Methylomagnum ishizawai: one gene and its partners. The protein of the gene in region 3 interacts with the protein of the main gene of each other region in a pairwise test. Links are inferred from orthologs where the notes say so. Each region holds a gene or a part of one and is shown on either strand. Other genes may lie near its edges. The genes, in order: tsaE, B9N93_RS08190 and rlmB.

Evidence for each region.
Region 1: the proteins of rlmB (region 3) and tsaE interact in binary tests that used the Escherichia coli proteins (3 or more experiments, as listed by UniProt). The link is inferred for Methylomagnum ishizawai from one-to-one orthologs.
Region 2: the proteins of rlmB (region 3) and B9N93_RS08190 interact in binary tests that used the Escherichia coli proteins (3 or more experiments, as listed by UniProt). The link is inferred for Methylomagnum ishizawai from one-to-one orthologs.

Annotation. Positions count from the first base shown.
Region 1 is NZ_FXAM01000001.1:1,812,717-1,818,467, reverse strand. What follows is about bases 2,752-5,751. They hold tsaE (tRNA (adenosine(37)-N6)-threonylcarbamoyltransferase complex ATPase subunit type 1 TsaE), read right to left. Parts: upstream 4,483-5,751; coding sequence 4,021-4,482; downstream 2,752-4,020. Other genes in these bases: B9N93_RS08190 (NAD(P)H-hydrate dehydratase), read right to left, coding at 4,479-5,751; B9N93_RS08200 (N-acetylmuramoyl-L-alanine amidase family protein), read right to left, coding at 2,752-3,915. In the rest of the region: fbaA (class II fructose-bisphosphate aldolase), read left to right, coding at 1-518; B9N93_RS08210 (carbohydrate ABC transporter permease), read right to left, coding at 587-1,417; B9N93_RS08205 (alpha/beta fold hydrolase), read left to right, coding at 1,732-2,658; more of B9N93_RS08200, read right to left, coding at 2,740-2,751. UniProt on the Escherichia coli protein: Required for the formation of a threonylcarbamoyl group on adenosine at position 37 (t(6)A37) in tRNAs that read codons beginning with adenine.
Region 2 is NZ_FXAM01000001.1:1,811,798-1,814,745, reverse strand. It holds B9N93_RS08190 (NAD(P)H-hydrate dehydratase), read right to left. Parts: upstream 2,245-2,948; coding sequence 757-2,244; downstream 1-756. Other genes in the region: B9N93_RS08185 (HesA/MoeB/ThiF family protein), read left to right, coding at 2,467-2,948; tsaE (tRNA (adenosine(37)-N6)-threonylcarbamoyltransferase complex ATPase subunit type 1 TsaE), read right to left, coding at 299-760; B9N93_RS08200 (N-acetylmuramoyl-L-alanine amidase family protein), read right to left, coding at 1-193. UniProt on the Escherichia coli protein: Bifunctional enzyme that catalyzes the epimerization of the S- and R-forms of NAD(P)HX and the dehydration of the S-form of NAD(P)HX at the expense of ADP, which is converted to AMP.
Region 3 is NZ_FXAM01000001.1:3,408,535-3,413,891, reverse strand. The notes cover bases 1,127-4,126. They hold rlmB (23S rRNA (guanosine(2251)-2'-O)-methyltransferase RlmB), read left to right. Parts: upstream 1,127-2,248; coding sequence 2,249-3,004; downstream 3,005-4,126. Other genes in these bases: mtnA (S-methyl-5-thioribose-1-phosphate isomerase), read left to right, coding at 3,470-4,126; B9N93_RS15245 (hypothetical protein), read right to left, coding at 3,001-3,219; rnr (ribonuclease R), read left to right, coding at 1,127-2,252. Also shown: more of rnr, read left to right, coding at 30-1,126; more of mtnA, read left to right, coding at 4,127-4,564; fluoride efflux transporter CrcB, read left to right, coding at 4,561-5,247; B9N93_RS15230 (DUF190 domain-containing protein), read left to right, coding at 5,244-5,357. UniProt on the Escherichia coli protein: Specifically methylates the ribose of guanosine 2251 in 23S rRNA.

The DNA of each region.
Region 1 (5,751 bases), 1.6 Mb from region 3 along the record:
ACAGCGGCGCGGACCACGCCTCGCTCTACACCCAGCCGGAAGACGTGGCCTACGCCTACGAACACCTCATCAAGATCAGCCCGAACTTCACCATCGCCGCCAGCTTCGGCAATGTCCACGGCGTGTACTCGCCCGGCAACGTCAAGCTGACCCCGAAAATCCTCGACAACTCCCAGAAGTACGTGTCCGAGAAGTTCGGCATCCCGGCCAACAGCCTGAACTTCGTGTTCCACGGCGGCTCCGGCTCCAGCCCGGAAGAAATCGCCGAGTCCATCAGCTACGGCGTGGTCAAGATGAACATCGACACCGACACCCAATGGGCGACCTGGGACGGCATCCGCCAGTACTACCAGAAGAACGAAGGCTATCTGCAAGGCCAGATCGGCAACCCCGACGGCGCGGACAAGCCCAACAAGAAGTTCTACGATCCCCGCGTCTGGCTGCGTGCCGCCCAAACCAGCATGGTGGCCCGCCTGGAACAGGCGTTCAAGGAACTGAACGCGGTCGGCACGCTGTAAGCGTCCGCCACCGTTAAGGACGGAAAAAGCCGGGGTTCGCCCCGGCTTTTTTGTGCCCGCCGTTTGGGCTATTCCTTGACGCCGCCCAGCACCAAGCCTTCGATGTAGTACTTCTGCAAAGCCAGGAACAACGCCACCACCGGCAGCACGGTCAGCACCGCCCCCGCCATCATCAATTCCATATCCAGCGCGCGTTCGCCCATGAGGTTGGCGAGGGCCACCGGCAAGGTATAGCGCTGGCTGTCGGTGAGGATCACCAAGGGCCACATGAAATCGTTCCAGGTGCCCATGAAGGTGAAGATGGCGAGCGTCACCAGGATCGGGCGGCACAGCGGCAGCACCAACGACCAGAAGATGCGGAATTCGCCCGCGCCGTCGATGCGGGCGGCGTCGAGCAGGCTGTCGGGGATGGACAGCGCGTATTGGCGGATCAGGAAGATGCCGAAGATACTGGCGAGTCCGGGGACGACGACGCCGCCGAAGCTGTTGACCAGCCCCAGGCTTTTCAGCAGCAGGAACAAGGGCAGCATGGCGACCTGGGACGGAATCACCATCGCCGCCAGCAAGCCCCCGAACAGCCGGTCGCGGCCCCGGAAGCGCAGCTTGGCGAAGGCGTAACCGGCCAGGGCATTGAACAGGAGCGAGAGCGCCGTCACCGCCGTGGCGACGGCGAGGCTGTTGAAGGCGTAGCGGGCGATATCGAGCCGGGCGAACAGGGCGCGGTAATGGGCGAGGCTGGGTTGTTCCGGCCAAAGCGGCGGCGGGAAGCGGTTGGCCTCGTCCGGCGACATCAGGGAAACCGCGACCATCCACAGCAGGGGGAACAGGGTGAGGACGGCGGCGGCGACGAGGGCGAGGTGTAGGAGGGTGGATTGGAGGACGACGCGGAAGCCGGGCATGGGAATATTCAGGGTATTGGAAAGGTGGTTTTTAACCATTTGAGGGCGGTTTCGGTACCGTGTTTGCCACTGCGGGGTCTGGATGTGTATCGCTTATGGCTGGGCCGCATAATAGCGAAGGCGGAGCGGACATGGGGACTGGTATTATAAACGGGCGCAAGCAATAACCCGGCGGTGAGCCGACAATACCGACCCGCTGGTTTCGAGGGCGATAAACCCGCCGGGCATTGGCAAATCACCGACCGCCTTGGCGCGTACCAACGCCAAAGCGCAAAAACCGATGTTCAACTCCCGCCACCCAGTTCGATCCACCCATGAAGAAACTAATACCCCCGTTATTATTAGCCCTGTCATGCCTGGTTATTCCGGCCCAAGCCAACCCCTTGCCCAAAGGCGCGAAGAGCGGATTCGCGCAGGTGAATGGCATCCAAATGCATTATGTAAAAATGGGAAAAGGCCCGCTGCTGCTCCTATTACATGGCTGGCCGCAAACTTGGTATGAATGGCACCGGATCATGCCGATGCTCGCCGGGAAATATACCGTCGTCGCCCCGGATTTGCGCGGCCTGGGACTCTCGGAAAAAACCCGGACGGGATATGACAAGCCGACTATCGCCAATGATATAGCGGCGCTGATCCAGCATTTGGGCAGGGGTCCGGCCTTCGTCGTGGGCCACGACATGGGCGGCAAAGCGGCCTATGTCCTCGGCCTGGTCCATCCCGAATTGGTAGCCAAGTTGGTCCTAGTGGATTGCATGCCGCCCGGAACCGAGAATATGGATTCCGCCAAGGGTGGCATGTGGCATTATGGATTCCACATGGCAGCGGGTTTTCCAGAGATGCTGACCAAAAACCGGGAGCGGGAATATATCGCGGCGCAAATCAAGCAATGGGCGCATCGAAAACAGGCCATTACCCCGCAGGCCATAGACGAATATGCCAAGCATTATGCCCGCCCAGGCGGCATGACCGCCGGGTTCAATTATTACCGCGCCTTGCTGGACGATGCCCAGTTCGTCGCGGCCTATGCGGATCAGAAATTCGCCATGCCCGTCCTAGCCGTTGCCGGACGCTACGGGGTTGCCGACAAGCTTTCCAAGGCGCTGCAAGCCAAGGCCGATATTATCAAGTCGGCCATCGCCGAAGACAGCGGCCATTTCGTGCCGGAAGAAGCGCCGGCATTTTTGGTGGAGCAACTATCGAGTTTCCTAGCCCCTGCGCCACCGTCGAATACCCCTTGAATACCCAAACCCCATCACTTTGGGCACAAAAAAGCCCCGCTCTCACCACCGGGGCTTTTGCAAATCGACTGCGGGAAATCCTCAGGGCACTTCCGCCACCCGCAACCCCGCCGCCCCCGCGCTCCGACGCGACTCCGCGCAATAAGCCCTGATTCCCCGGAACACCGAACGCGCCACCCGGTCCTGGTGGGCGTTGTTGGTCAGGTTGCGTTCCTCCTCCGGGTTGGAGATGAAGGCGGTCTCGACCAGCATCGACGGCACGTCCAGCGATTTCAGCACCGCGAACTCGGCCTTCTGCACTTCGTCGTGATGCACGGCGAAATCCTTCCTGAGTTCCCGCAATACCTTTTCCGCCGCCTTGTCGCTGGCATCCAGGGTGGCGTTCTTGGACAGGTCCACCAGCACCGAGGCCAGCAGTTTGTTCTTGTCCTTGAGCTTGGGACCGCCCACCAAGGCGGCGTTCTCGCTGTCGGCCAGCCACCGCGCCGCCTCGCTGGACGCGCCGTGTTCCGACAGCGTATACACCGAGGAACCCTTCACCCCGCCGTCGGTATAGGCGTCGGCATGAATGGACACGAACAAATCGGCCCGCACCTTACGGGCGATGGCGGCGCGGTGGCGCAGATCGACGAACTCATCGCCGCGCCGCACCAAGACCGCCTTCATCCCCGGCTCGGCCTGGACATACCACGCCAACTTGCGGGCAATCGCCATCACCACGTTCTTTTCCAAGGTGCCGCCGGGTCCGATGGCCCCGGTGTCCTTGCCACCGTGCCCGGCGTCGATGGCGACCACGAAGGAATGGACCGGTTTGGCGCGGGCGCGGGCGGAATTGGTGGAAGCAGCCGCGGGTGCCGGGACGGCGGACGGGGTCCACTCCACGGTCAGGCGGGCGTGGTCGGGCCATTGCTCCATGCGGGCCTGATGGGGGGCGTTGCGCTTGGTCTCGACCAGGAGGCGGAGACTGCCTTTGGCCTTGCCGGGCAAGGAGCCGATCCGGGCCGCGACCGGATGGGCGGCGGGCGGTTGTGCCAAGCCCCCGGCCAGGGCGGTATCGGCCAGTTCGATGGCGAGCGGCGCGTCGCTTCCCAAGTTGATCACCCGATACCCCGGCACCCCGCTAAAATCCACCATCAAACGCGGATGCGGCCCCGCCCCCCATTGCACCGATTTCACCCAGACCGCGGCCGCGCCGGATTCCCCGGACACCCACACGGCCAGCCACAATAAACCACCCCATACCGATTTTTTGTTCATGTTGGATACCCCTGAAGCGCTTGGGAAAAATAGCCGCGCATTCCACGCTACGCAAGCTTTCGAGCGGGACTTATTACGCAAAACCGAATCACCGGGGCGACTCCATCACCCCGCCGCCCACGCGGCCAGGATCGCCCTGCCCTGTTCGCTCGTCGCCGCCAACGTGGCGCGGCGGCTTGGCCCCAGGATTTCCAGGCGGATATCCAGGTCGGCCCCCGGCAGGAGTCCCGCGCCGCGTTCGGGCCATTCGATGAAACAGGTGGCTCCGGGCCGGAGATAATCGCGGATACCCATCCATTCCAGTTCCTCCGGGTCGTTCAGCCGGTATAGGTCGAAATGGAACAAGGTGCGGTCGGGCAGCGCGTATTCCTCGACCAGGGTGAAGGTCGGGCTTTTCACCGCGCCGGTGAAGCCGGTCGAGCGTAGGCAACCGCGCACAAAGGTGGTTTTGCCCGCGCCGAGATTGCCGTGCAGATAGACCAGGCAGCCCGGCGGCAGATGGCGGTAGAGCCGGGCGGCGAATTCGAGGGTGGCGGCCTCGTCGGGCAGGTCCAGGACCGCATTCATCGGTTCACCCAGCGGCGCAAGGGAGCCATCAAATCGCCCGCCAACAGGCCACGCTCGCCATCGCGGGCGGCTTCGTCACCGGCGGCGGCATGGAGGCGCACGCCCAGGGTGGCGGCTTCCAGCGGCTCCAAACCCTGGGCCAACAGCCCCGCGACCACCCCGGTCAGCACATCGCCCATGCCGCCGCTAGCCATGCCGGGATTGCCCGCGATGCACACCCTGGGCAATTCGTCCGCGCCGACGATGAGCGTGCCCGAGCCCTTCAGCACCACCACGCCGCCATAGCGGTCCTGCAAGGCGCGGGCGGCGGCATAGCGGTCGCGCTGCACCGCCGCCGTGCCGGTCCCGAGCAAGCGCCCGGCCTCGCCCGGATGCGGGGTCAAGACCCAGCGCTCGCAGCGGCGCGGCTGCGCGGCCAGGAGGTTGAGGGCGTCGGCATCGACCACCAAGGGCAGGCCGCTGTCGATGGCGGCATCCAGCAACAGCGCCGCCCAGTCCGAACGCCCCAGTCCCGGTCCCACCGCCGCCACCGTGGCCCGGCCCAGCAGGTCTTGCGCCTCGTCGCGCCGGGTGACGCCGTGGCACATGAGTTCGGGCCGGTCCAGATTCAGGAAAGCCGCGTGTTGCGGGCGGGTGCCAAGGCTCACCAGCCCAGCCCCGACCCGCGCCGCCGCTTCCGCCGCCAGCCGCGCCGCGCCGCTATAGCCCTGTTCGCCGCCCAGCACCAGCACATGGCCGAAATGGCCCTTGTGGGCATAGCGCGGACGCGGCGGCAACCCCTGCGCCAAGGGCGGCAGCAACAGGGCCGAAGGCTTGACCGCGTGTTTCACCATGGGCGGGGTCTCCAAATCGGCGAACACCAGTTCGCCCGCGTATTCCAGTCCCTCGCCGGTACACAAACCCTGTTTCAGGCCGATGAAGCTGACCGTGACAGCGGCCCGCACCGCTACGCCCAGCGCCGCCCCGGTATCGGCGCACAGGCCGGAAGGAATATCCAAGGCCAGCACCTTGCCCCGGAAGCGGTTGACGGCGCGGATGACCTCGGCGAACAAGCCCTCGACCTCGCGGTCCAGCCCGGTGCCGAACAGGCCGTCCACCAGGATTTCCGCGCCCTCGAAATCCGCCGGGATGAAATCCAGCACCGCGCCGCCCGCCGTCCGGTATTCCTGATAAGCCGCCAGCGCATCGCCCTTCAACCCCGCCAGAGGCGCGACCGGATAGACCCGGACATCCCAGCCCGCCTCATGGGCCAGCCGCGCCACCACATAG
Region 2 (2,948 bases), 1.6 Mb from region 3 along the record:
CGATGGCGAGCGGCGCGTCGCTTCCCAAGTTGATCACCCGATACCCCGGCACCCCGCTAAAATCCACCATCAAACGCGGATGCGGCCCCGCCCCCCATTGCACCGATTTCACCCAGACCGCGGCCGCGCCGGATTCCCCGGACACCCACACGGCCAGCCACAATAAACCACCCCATACCGATTTTTTGTTCATGTTGGATACCCCTGAAGCGCTTGGGAAAAATAGCCGCGCATTCCACGCTACGCAAGCTTTCGAGCGGGACTTATTACGCAAAACCGAATCACCGGGGCGACTCCATCACCCCGCCGCCCACGCGGCCAGGATCGCCCTGCCCTGTTCGCTCGTCGCCGCCAACGTGGCGCGGCGGCTTGGCCCCAGGATTTCCAGGCGGATATCCAGGTCGGCCCCCGGCAGGAGTCCCGCGCCGCGTTCGGGCCATTCGATGAAACAGGTGGCTCCGGGCCGGAGATAATCGCGGATACCCATCCATTCCAGTTCCTCCGGGTCGTTCAGCCGGTATAGGTCGAAATGGAACAAGGTGCGGTCGGGCAGCGCGTATTCCTCGACCAGGGTGAAGGTCGGGCTTTTCACCGCGCCGGTGAAGCCGGTCGAGCGTAGGCAACCGCGCACAAAGGTGGTTTTGCCCGCGCCGAGATTGCCGTGCAGATAGACCAGGCAGCCCGGCGGCAGATGGCGGTAGAGCCGGGCGGCGAATTCGAGGGTGGCGGCCTCGTCGGGCAGGTCCAGGACCGCATTCATCGGTTCACCCAGCGGCGCAAGGGAGCCATCAAATCGCCCGCCAACAGGCCACGCTCGCCATCGCGGGCGGCTTCGTCACCGGCGGCGGCATGGAGGCGCACGCCCAGGGTGGCGGCTTCCAGCGGCTCCAAACCCTGGGCCAACAGCCCCGCGACCACCCCGGTCAGCACATCGCCCATGCCGCCGCTAGCCATGCCGGGATTGCCCGCGATGCACACCCTGGGCAATTCGTCCGCGCCGACGATGAGCGTGCCCGAGCCCTTCAGCACCACCACGCCGCCATAGCGGTCCTGCAAGGCGCGGGCGGCGGCATAGCGGTCGCGCTGCACCGCCGCCGTGCCGGTCCCGAGCAAGCGCCCGGCCTCGCCCGGATGCGGGGTCAAGACCCAGCGCTCGCAGCGGCGCGGCTGCGCGGCCAGGAGGTTGAGGGCGTCGGCATCGACCACCAAGGGCAGGCCGCTGTCGATGGCGGCATCCAGCAACAGCGCCGCCCAGTCCGAACGCCCCAGTCCCGGTCCCACCGCCGCCACCGTGGCCCGGCCCAGCAGGTCTTGCGCCTCGTCGCGCCGGGTGACGCCGTGGCACATGAGTTCGGGCCGGTCCAGATTCAGGAAAGCCGCGTGTTGCGGGCGGGTGCCAAGGCTCACCAGCCCAGCCCCGACCCGCGCCGCCGCTTCCGCCGCCAGCCGCGCCGCGCCGCTATAGCCCTGTTCGCCGCCCAGCACCAGCACATGGCCGAAATGGCCCTTGTGGGCATAGCGCGGACGCGGCGGCAACCCCTGCGCCAAGGGCGGCAGCAACAGGGCCGAAGGCTTGACCGCGTGTTTCACCATGGGCGGGGTCTCCAAATCGGCGAACACCAGTTCGCCCGCGTATTCCAGTCCCTCGCCGGTACACAAACCCTGTTTCAGGCCGATGAAGCTGACCGTGACAGCGGCCCGCACCGCTACGCCCAGCGCCGCCCCGGTATCGGCGCACAGGCCGGAAGGAATATCCAAGGCCAGCACCTTGCCCCGGAAGCGGTTGACGGCGCGGATGACCTCGGCGAACAAGCCCTCGACCTCGCGGTCCAGCCCGGTGCCGAACAGGCCGTCCACCAGGATTTCCGCGCCCTCGAAATCCGCCGGGATGAAATCCAGCACCGCGCCGCCCGCCGTCCGGTATTCCTGATAAGCCGCCAGCGCATCGCCCTTCAACCCCGCCAGAGGCGCGACCGGATAGACCCGGACATCCCAGCCCGCCTCATGGGCCAGCCGCGCCACCACATAGGCATCGCCGCCGTTGTTGCCAGCCCCGCAGATGGCCGAGAGGGTCCGCGCTGTGGGCCAGCGCTCGCACAGCGCCGCGAAGGCAGCGGCACCGGCCCGACGCATCAGTTCCAGCCCCGGAATGCCCAGGATGTCGATAGCGTAGCGGTCCATGGCCCGCACTTCCTGGGCGCGGTGCAATTCTTTGGGCAGGGTTCGGGGCTGGGTTTGGATCATGGGCATACCTCGGGCGGGTGATTCCGGTTATTGTGGCGTAAAACGGGAAACAGTGGCGAGTGCCGCAACAAGAGCGACCATTCCCAGGGGCTGGAAAGCCCGTCATTATCGGCGCGGATGCCGAAATCCAGCGTCCAGGGAACGGCAAGCGATGGCCCTATTCCCGCCCCGGCCCGCGCCGACCGATAATCCCCGTCCCAACCACCGACCGAACCAAGCTCCATGGACGACCACCAACTCCTGAGATATAGCCGCCACATCCTGTTGCCCCAGATCGACGCCGGGGGCCAGGACAAGCTATTGCACGCCCGCGTCCTGGTGATCGGGCTGGGCGGGCTGGGTTCGCCCGCCGCCATGTACCTCGCCGCCGCCGGCATCGGCGAACTGGTGCTGAACGACTACGACCGGGTCGATCTTTCCAACCTGCAACGCCAGATCATCCACGGCACCGACAACCTGGGCGAAGCCAAGGTCGAATCGGCCCGCAAGACCCTGGCCCGGCTCAATCCCGATATCACGCTCCACACCCTGGACCGCCGCCTGGAAGGCGCGGACCTGGACGCCGCTGTGGCCGCCGTGGATGTGGTGCTGGATTGCTCGGACAATTTCGCCACCCGGTTCGCGGTCAACGCCGCCTGCGTCAAGGCCCGGAAGCCTCTGGTGTCCGGCGCGGTGATCCGCTTCGAGGGCCAACTGGCCGTGTT
Region 3 (5,357 bases):
ATAATCATCAAGGAACACCGACTCCAAAAATGGCAAAACACAGCAACCTAAAGGATCCGTTCGCCGAGCGCGAGGCCGAAAAATACGCGCGTCCCATCCCCAGCCGGGAACTCATCTTGGAAATTATGCAAGAACGCGGGGTGCCGCAGAAGTTGGAGGAAATCGCCACCCATTTGGGACTGACCGAGGCTGAGGACATCGAATCTCTGCGGCGGCGTTTGAACGCCATGGAGCGCGACGGCCAACTCTTGAAGAACCGCCGCGACCGCTATTGCGCGGTGGACCGCGCCGATTTGATCGCGGGCCGGGTCATCGGCCATGCCGATGGTTTCGGCTTCCTGCGCCCGGACGAAGGTGGCGAAGACCTTTATCTCTCTTCCAAGGAAATGCGCGCCCTGATGCACGACGACCGGGCCTTGGTCAGCGTGCGCGGGGTGGACCGGCGTGGGCGCAGGGAAGGCGGCTTGATCCAGGTGTTGGAGCGCAACACCCAAAGACTGGTCGGGCGGTTGTTCCAGGAACGCGGTATCTCCTACGTGGTGCCGGATAACAAGCATATCGCCCACGATATCCTGATTCCCGAAGAGCATCTGTGCGCCGCCCAGCCGGGGCAGTTCGTCCTGGTCGAACTCATCGAGCAGCCCACCCGCCAGCGCGATCCCATCGGCAAGATCACCCAGGTCATCGGCGATCATATGGCCCCCGGCATGGAAATCGAAGTCGCGATCCGCAGCTTCGACCTGCCCGCCGAATGGCCCGACGCGGTCCTCGCCCAAACCGCCGGGATGGACGAGAACGTGCCCGAAGCGGCCAAGGCGGGCCGCGAGGATGTGCGCCATCTGCCCCTCGTCACCATCGACGGCGAGGACGCCCGCGATTTCGACGACGCGGTGTATTGCGAGCGCACGCCCAAGGGCTGGAAGCTCTACGTCGCCATCGCCGATGTGTCCGCCTATGTGCTGCCCGGTACGGCCTTGGACGAGGAGGCCCGGAAGCGCGGCACTTCGGTCTATTTTCCGGACCGGGTGATTCCGATGTTGCCGGAAATCCTGTCCAACGGTCTTTGTTCGCTCAAGCCCGAGGTCGAGCGGCTGTGTATGGTGTGCGAGATGTACATCACCGCCGAGGGCGGCATTTTGCGCGCGCGTTTCTTCTCCGGCCTGATGCGCTCCAAGGCGCGGCTGACCTACACGGAAGTCGCCAAGCTGCTGGTCGAGGGCGACAAGGGGTTGCGCCGCCAATACCGCGACCTGCTGCCGCATCTGGAAGAACTCCATGCCTTGTACCGGGTATTGCGCCGCGCCCGCGAGGAACGGGGCGCGATGGATTTCGACACCCAGGAATCGCGCATCGTATTCGGCGAGGGCAAGAAGATCGAGAAGATCGTGCCGGTGGTCCGTAACGACGCCCACCGCTTGATCGAGGAATGCATGTTGGCTGCCAACACCGCCACCGCCCGCTATCTCGCCCGCCAGAAAATCCCCCATGTGGTGCGCGTCCACGAAGGCCCGAACGCGGAGAAGCTGACCGACTTGCGGGCGTTCCTGGGGCGTTTGGGCCTGAACCTGGGCGGCGGCGACACGCCCGAGCCCAAGGATTATTTCGTGCTATCGGATCAAATCGCCGGGCGCCCGGACGAGCATTTGATCCAGACCATCTTGCTGCGCTCCATGTCCCAAGCCGTCTATAGCCCCGAGAAGAAAGGCCATTTCGGTCTGGCGCTGGATGCCTACACCCATTTCACCTCGCCGATCCGGCGCTACCCGGACCTCTTGGTCCACCGCGCTATCCGCCATACCCTGGAAGGCAAGCAGAAGGGCGAATTTCCCTACACGCCCAACGATATGGTGGTGCTGGGCGAACATTGCTCTTTCACCGAGCGCCGCGCCGACGACGCCACCCGCGACGTGGTGGCCTGGCTCAAATGCGAATATATGCAGGACAAGCTGGGCGAGCAGTTCGAAGGCGTGATTTCGACGGTGACGGGTTTCGGCTTCTTCGTGGAATTGAAGGATGTCTTCATCGAGGGGCTGGTGCATATCTCCACCCTCGACAAGGATTATTTCCATTACGATCCTGTCGGCTACCGCTTGCAGGGCGAGCGCACCGGCAAAATCTACCGGCTCGGCGATAGCGTCGAAGTAGTGGTGGCGCGGGTGGACCTGGACGAGCGCAAGATCGACCTCGAACTGGTCAAGGCCGAAGCCAAACCGGCCCCGGCGGGCCGTTCCCGCAAACGGAGGCGCAAATGAAGGCGCGGCGCAAAGTGGCGGGGTTGCACGCGGCGGAATCGGCCCTGGAACACAGCCCCGACAAGATCGTCAACGTCTGGTTGGACGAGCGCCGCAGTGATGCCCGTATCGCCGCCCTGGTGCGGCAACTCGACGCCCTGGGCATCGTGGCCCAGACCGCCGGTAAAAGCCGTCTCGATGCCCTGGCCGAAGGCAAGCATCACCAAGGCGTGGTGATGGAATTGCTGATGCCGGGCGAATTGGGCGAGTATGAATTGCGCGAGGTTTTGGAAAATCCCGGACCTTTGCCCTTGTTCCTGGTGCTGGACCAAGTCCAGGACCCCCACAACCTGGGCGCTTGCCTGCGCACCGCCGATGCGGCGGGCGTGCGCGGCGTGGTGCTGACCAAGGATCAAGCGGTAGGCATCACGCCGACGGTGGCGAAGGTGGCTTCCGGCGCGGCGGAAACCGTGCCGATCTACCGGGTGACCAACCTGGTGCGGGCCTTGGGCTGGATGAAGGACAGCGGGATTTGGGTGGCGGGCGCGGCGGGCGAGGCGCAGCGTTCGGTCTACCAAACCGACTTGAACCTGCCCCTCGCCTTGGTGGTGGGCGCGGAAGGCAAGGGCTTGCGACGGCTGACCCGCGAGCGCTGCGATTTCCTGGTCAAAATCCCCATGGCCGGGCAGGTGGAAAGCCTGAACCTCTCGGTCGCCACCGGCATCCTGTTGTTCGAGGCGGTGCGGCAGCGGCTGGGGCGCATTCCGGCCTAATGCGGTATTTCGTCGGGGCTGGCCTCGATATGGAAACTGGGCGCGGTGGGGGTGAAGCCCTGCTTGACCAGATAGATATTACTGAGGAACAGCGGCAGCAAGATCAAGGCGGCCAATCCCAGGAATTTGGCCGTTTGCCTGAGCAGGTAGCCGGGATGCAGGTGGACCCAGCTCCAGATGAAGGCTTCCAAATACATACGCCCTCCCACGGTCATCTCGATAAATCCAGGTTGGAAGATGGTGTGGCGGTCCGCCAGCCGGGATACCGCCGTCGCTGGAAATAGAGAGCGCGGCGGGGGGAAAGTTCAAGCTGCGGATTCCTAAAAATCCTGGATATCTGCGCACAGTTCTCCAGCGGATGCCGCACATCAAGCATGGCGGGCACCCAACCATCCCGGTGCCGAATTTGTTGCCCCGCGCCCCCTGTCATAAAATGCCCGACTTTTCCAGCCCGATCCCACAGCCATGACCGCGATCCCGATCCCGCATCCCACCGAAAGCAAAGACAGCGTCCGCGCCCTGTACTGGCAAGAGGGCTTGTTGCGCGTACTCGACCAGCGCCAACTCCCCGGCACACTCCATTATGACGACTGCGCCACGGTCGGCGCGGTGGCCGAGGCCATCGCCACCATGCGCGTGCGCGGCGCTCCCGCCATCGGCATCGCGGCGGCGTATGGCGTGGTGCTGGCGGCGATAGCGCGTTATGCCGCCGCACCCGCCACCTGGAAAACCGCCATCGAAACCGATCTCGACACCTTGGCCCGGTCCCGGCCCACAGCGGTGAATTTGTTTTGGGCCTTGGAGCGGATGCGCGGTTTGATCCAGGGGTTGGCGGGCGACCCCGTCCCGGCCTTGCTGGAAGCCGCCCGCGCCATCCATACCGACGATGTGGCCGCGAACCGCCGCATGGGCGAACTCGGGGCCGATCTGCTGGCGGGCGCGACCGGGGTTTTGACCCATTGCAATACCGGCTCGCTCGCCACTGGCGGCTATGGCACCGCCCTGGGCGTGATCCGCAGCGCCCACCGCCGTGGCTTGGGCAAGGTTTTCGCCAGTGAAACCCGGCCCTGGCTGCAAGGCTCCCGCCTCACGGTGTGGGAATTGGAACAGGATGGTATCCCGGCCCGGCTCGTCGCCGATTCGGCGGCGGCGTATCTGATGAAATCCGGCCAAGTGCAATGGGTCATCGTCGGGGCCGACCGCATCGCCGCCAATGGCGACACCGCCAACAAGATCGGCACCTATGCCCTGGCGGTCACCGCCCGCCATCATGGTGTCAAATTCATGGTCGCGGCCCCGGTCTCGACCATCGATTGGCGCACCGAATCCGGGGCCGGCATCGAAATCGAGGAACGCGACCCGCGCGAATTGCTGAATCCCTATTTCCTGCGCGAAGACAGCATCATTTCGGCCTGGAACCCGGTGTTCGACGTGACCCCGGCCAGCCTCATCGACGCCATCGTCACCGAGCATGGCGTGGTGCTGAATCCCGGTCCCGCGTCCATGCGGGCTTTGCGCGACGCCATCGACGGCGGCGCGGCTTGGATTCCGGCCCGATGAATACCTTGGTGGCCATCGCCCTGGGCGGTTCGGTTGGTGCCTTGGCGCGGTTCTGGACCGCCAACGCCATCTATGGCTGGCTGGGCCGGGATTTTCCGGTGGGCACTTTGTTCGTCAACGTGTCCGGCTCCTTCCTGATGGGCTTCCTCACGGAACTGATGCTGCAACGCTTTTCCGCCGTGGTGGAATACCGGGCGGCGGTGTTGATCGGGTTCCTCGGGGCTTACACGACCTTTTCCACTTTCGCCATCGAGTCTTTTTATCTCATCGAGCAAGGCGGTTATTGGAAAGCCGCCGCCAATATGCTCCTCAGCGTGGTGTTGTGCGTGGCGGCGGTTTGGGTGGGCCTGATCGTGGGGCGCAGATTGTTCGCGGGCGGGGTCTATTTGGGGCTGGGCCAGGATTGGGCCTATGGGCGCTGGTTGCTGATCTTGACCTTGGGCGGCTTGGCCGGGTTGTGCGCCGAATCGGTGTTCCGCCGCTGGGGCTGGGCGGTTCCGGTCCAGGCCATCGCCTTGGTTGTTATTTTGGGCTTGACCGCCACGGGTTCGGCCTTGGCCGTACTGCCGGGGTTGGCGTCCGCCGGGGCCGGTTGGAGCGGGCTGGTGGGCGGGTTCGCCGCCAGCGCCCTGGGTAGCGCGGTGGCGGTGGGATTAGGGCTTTATATCGGGAGGCAGTTATGAATACCCGTCCGATCACTTGGGTGCGCGTCTATGTGCGCGAGGGCCAGCATGTGCTGGATAAGCTGGTGAAATTCCTGCGCGAGGAACAAGGCGTGGCCGGTTTGACCGTG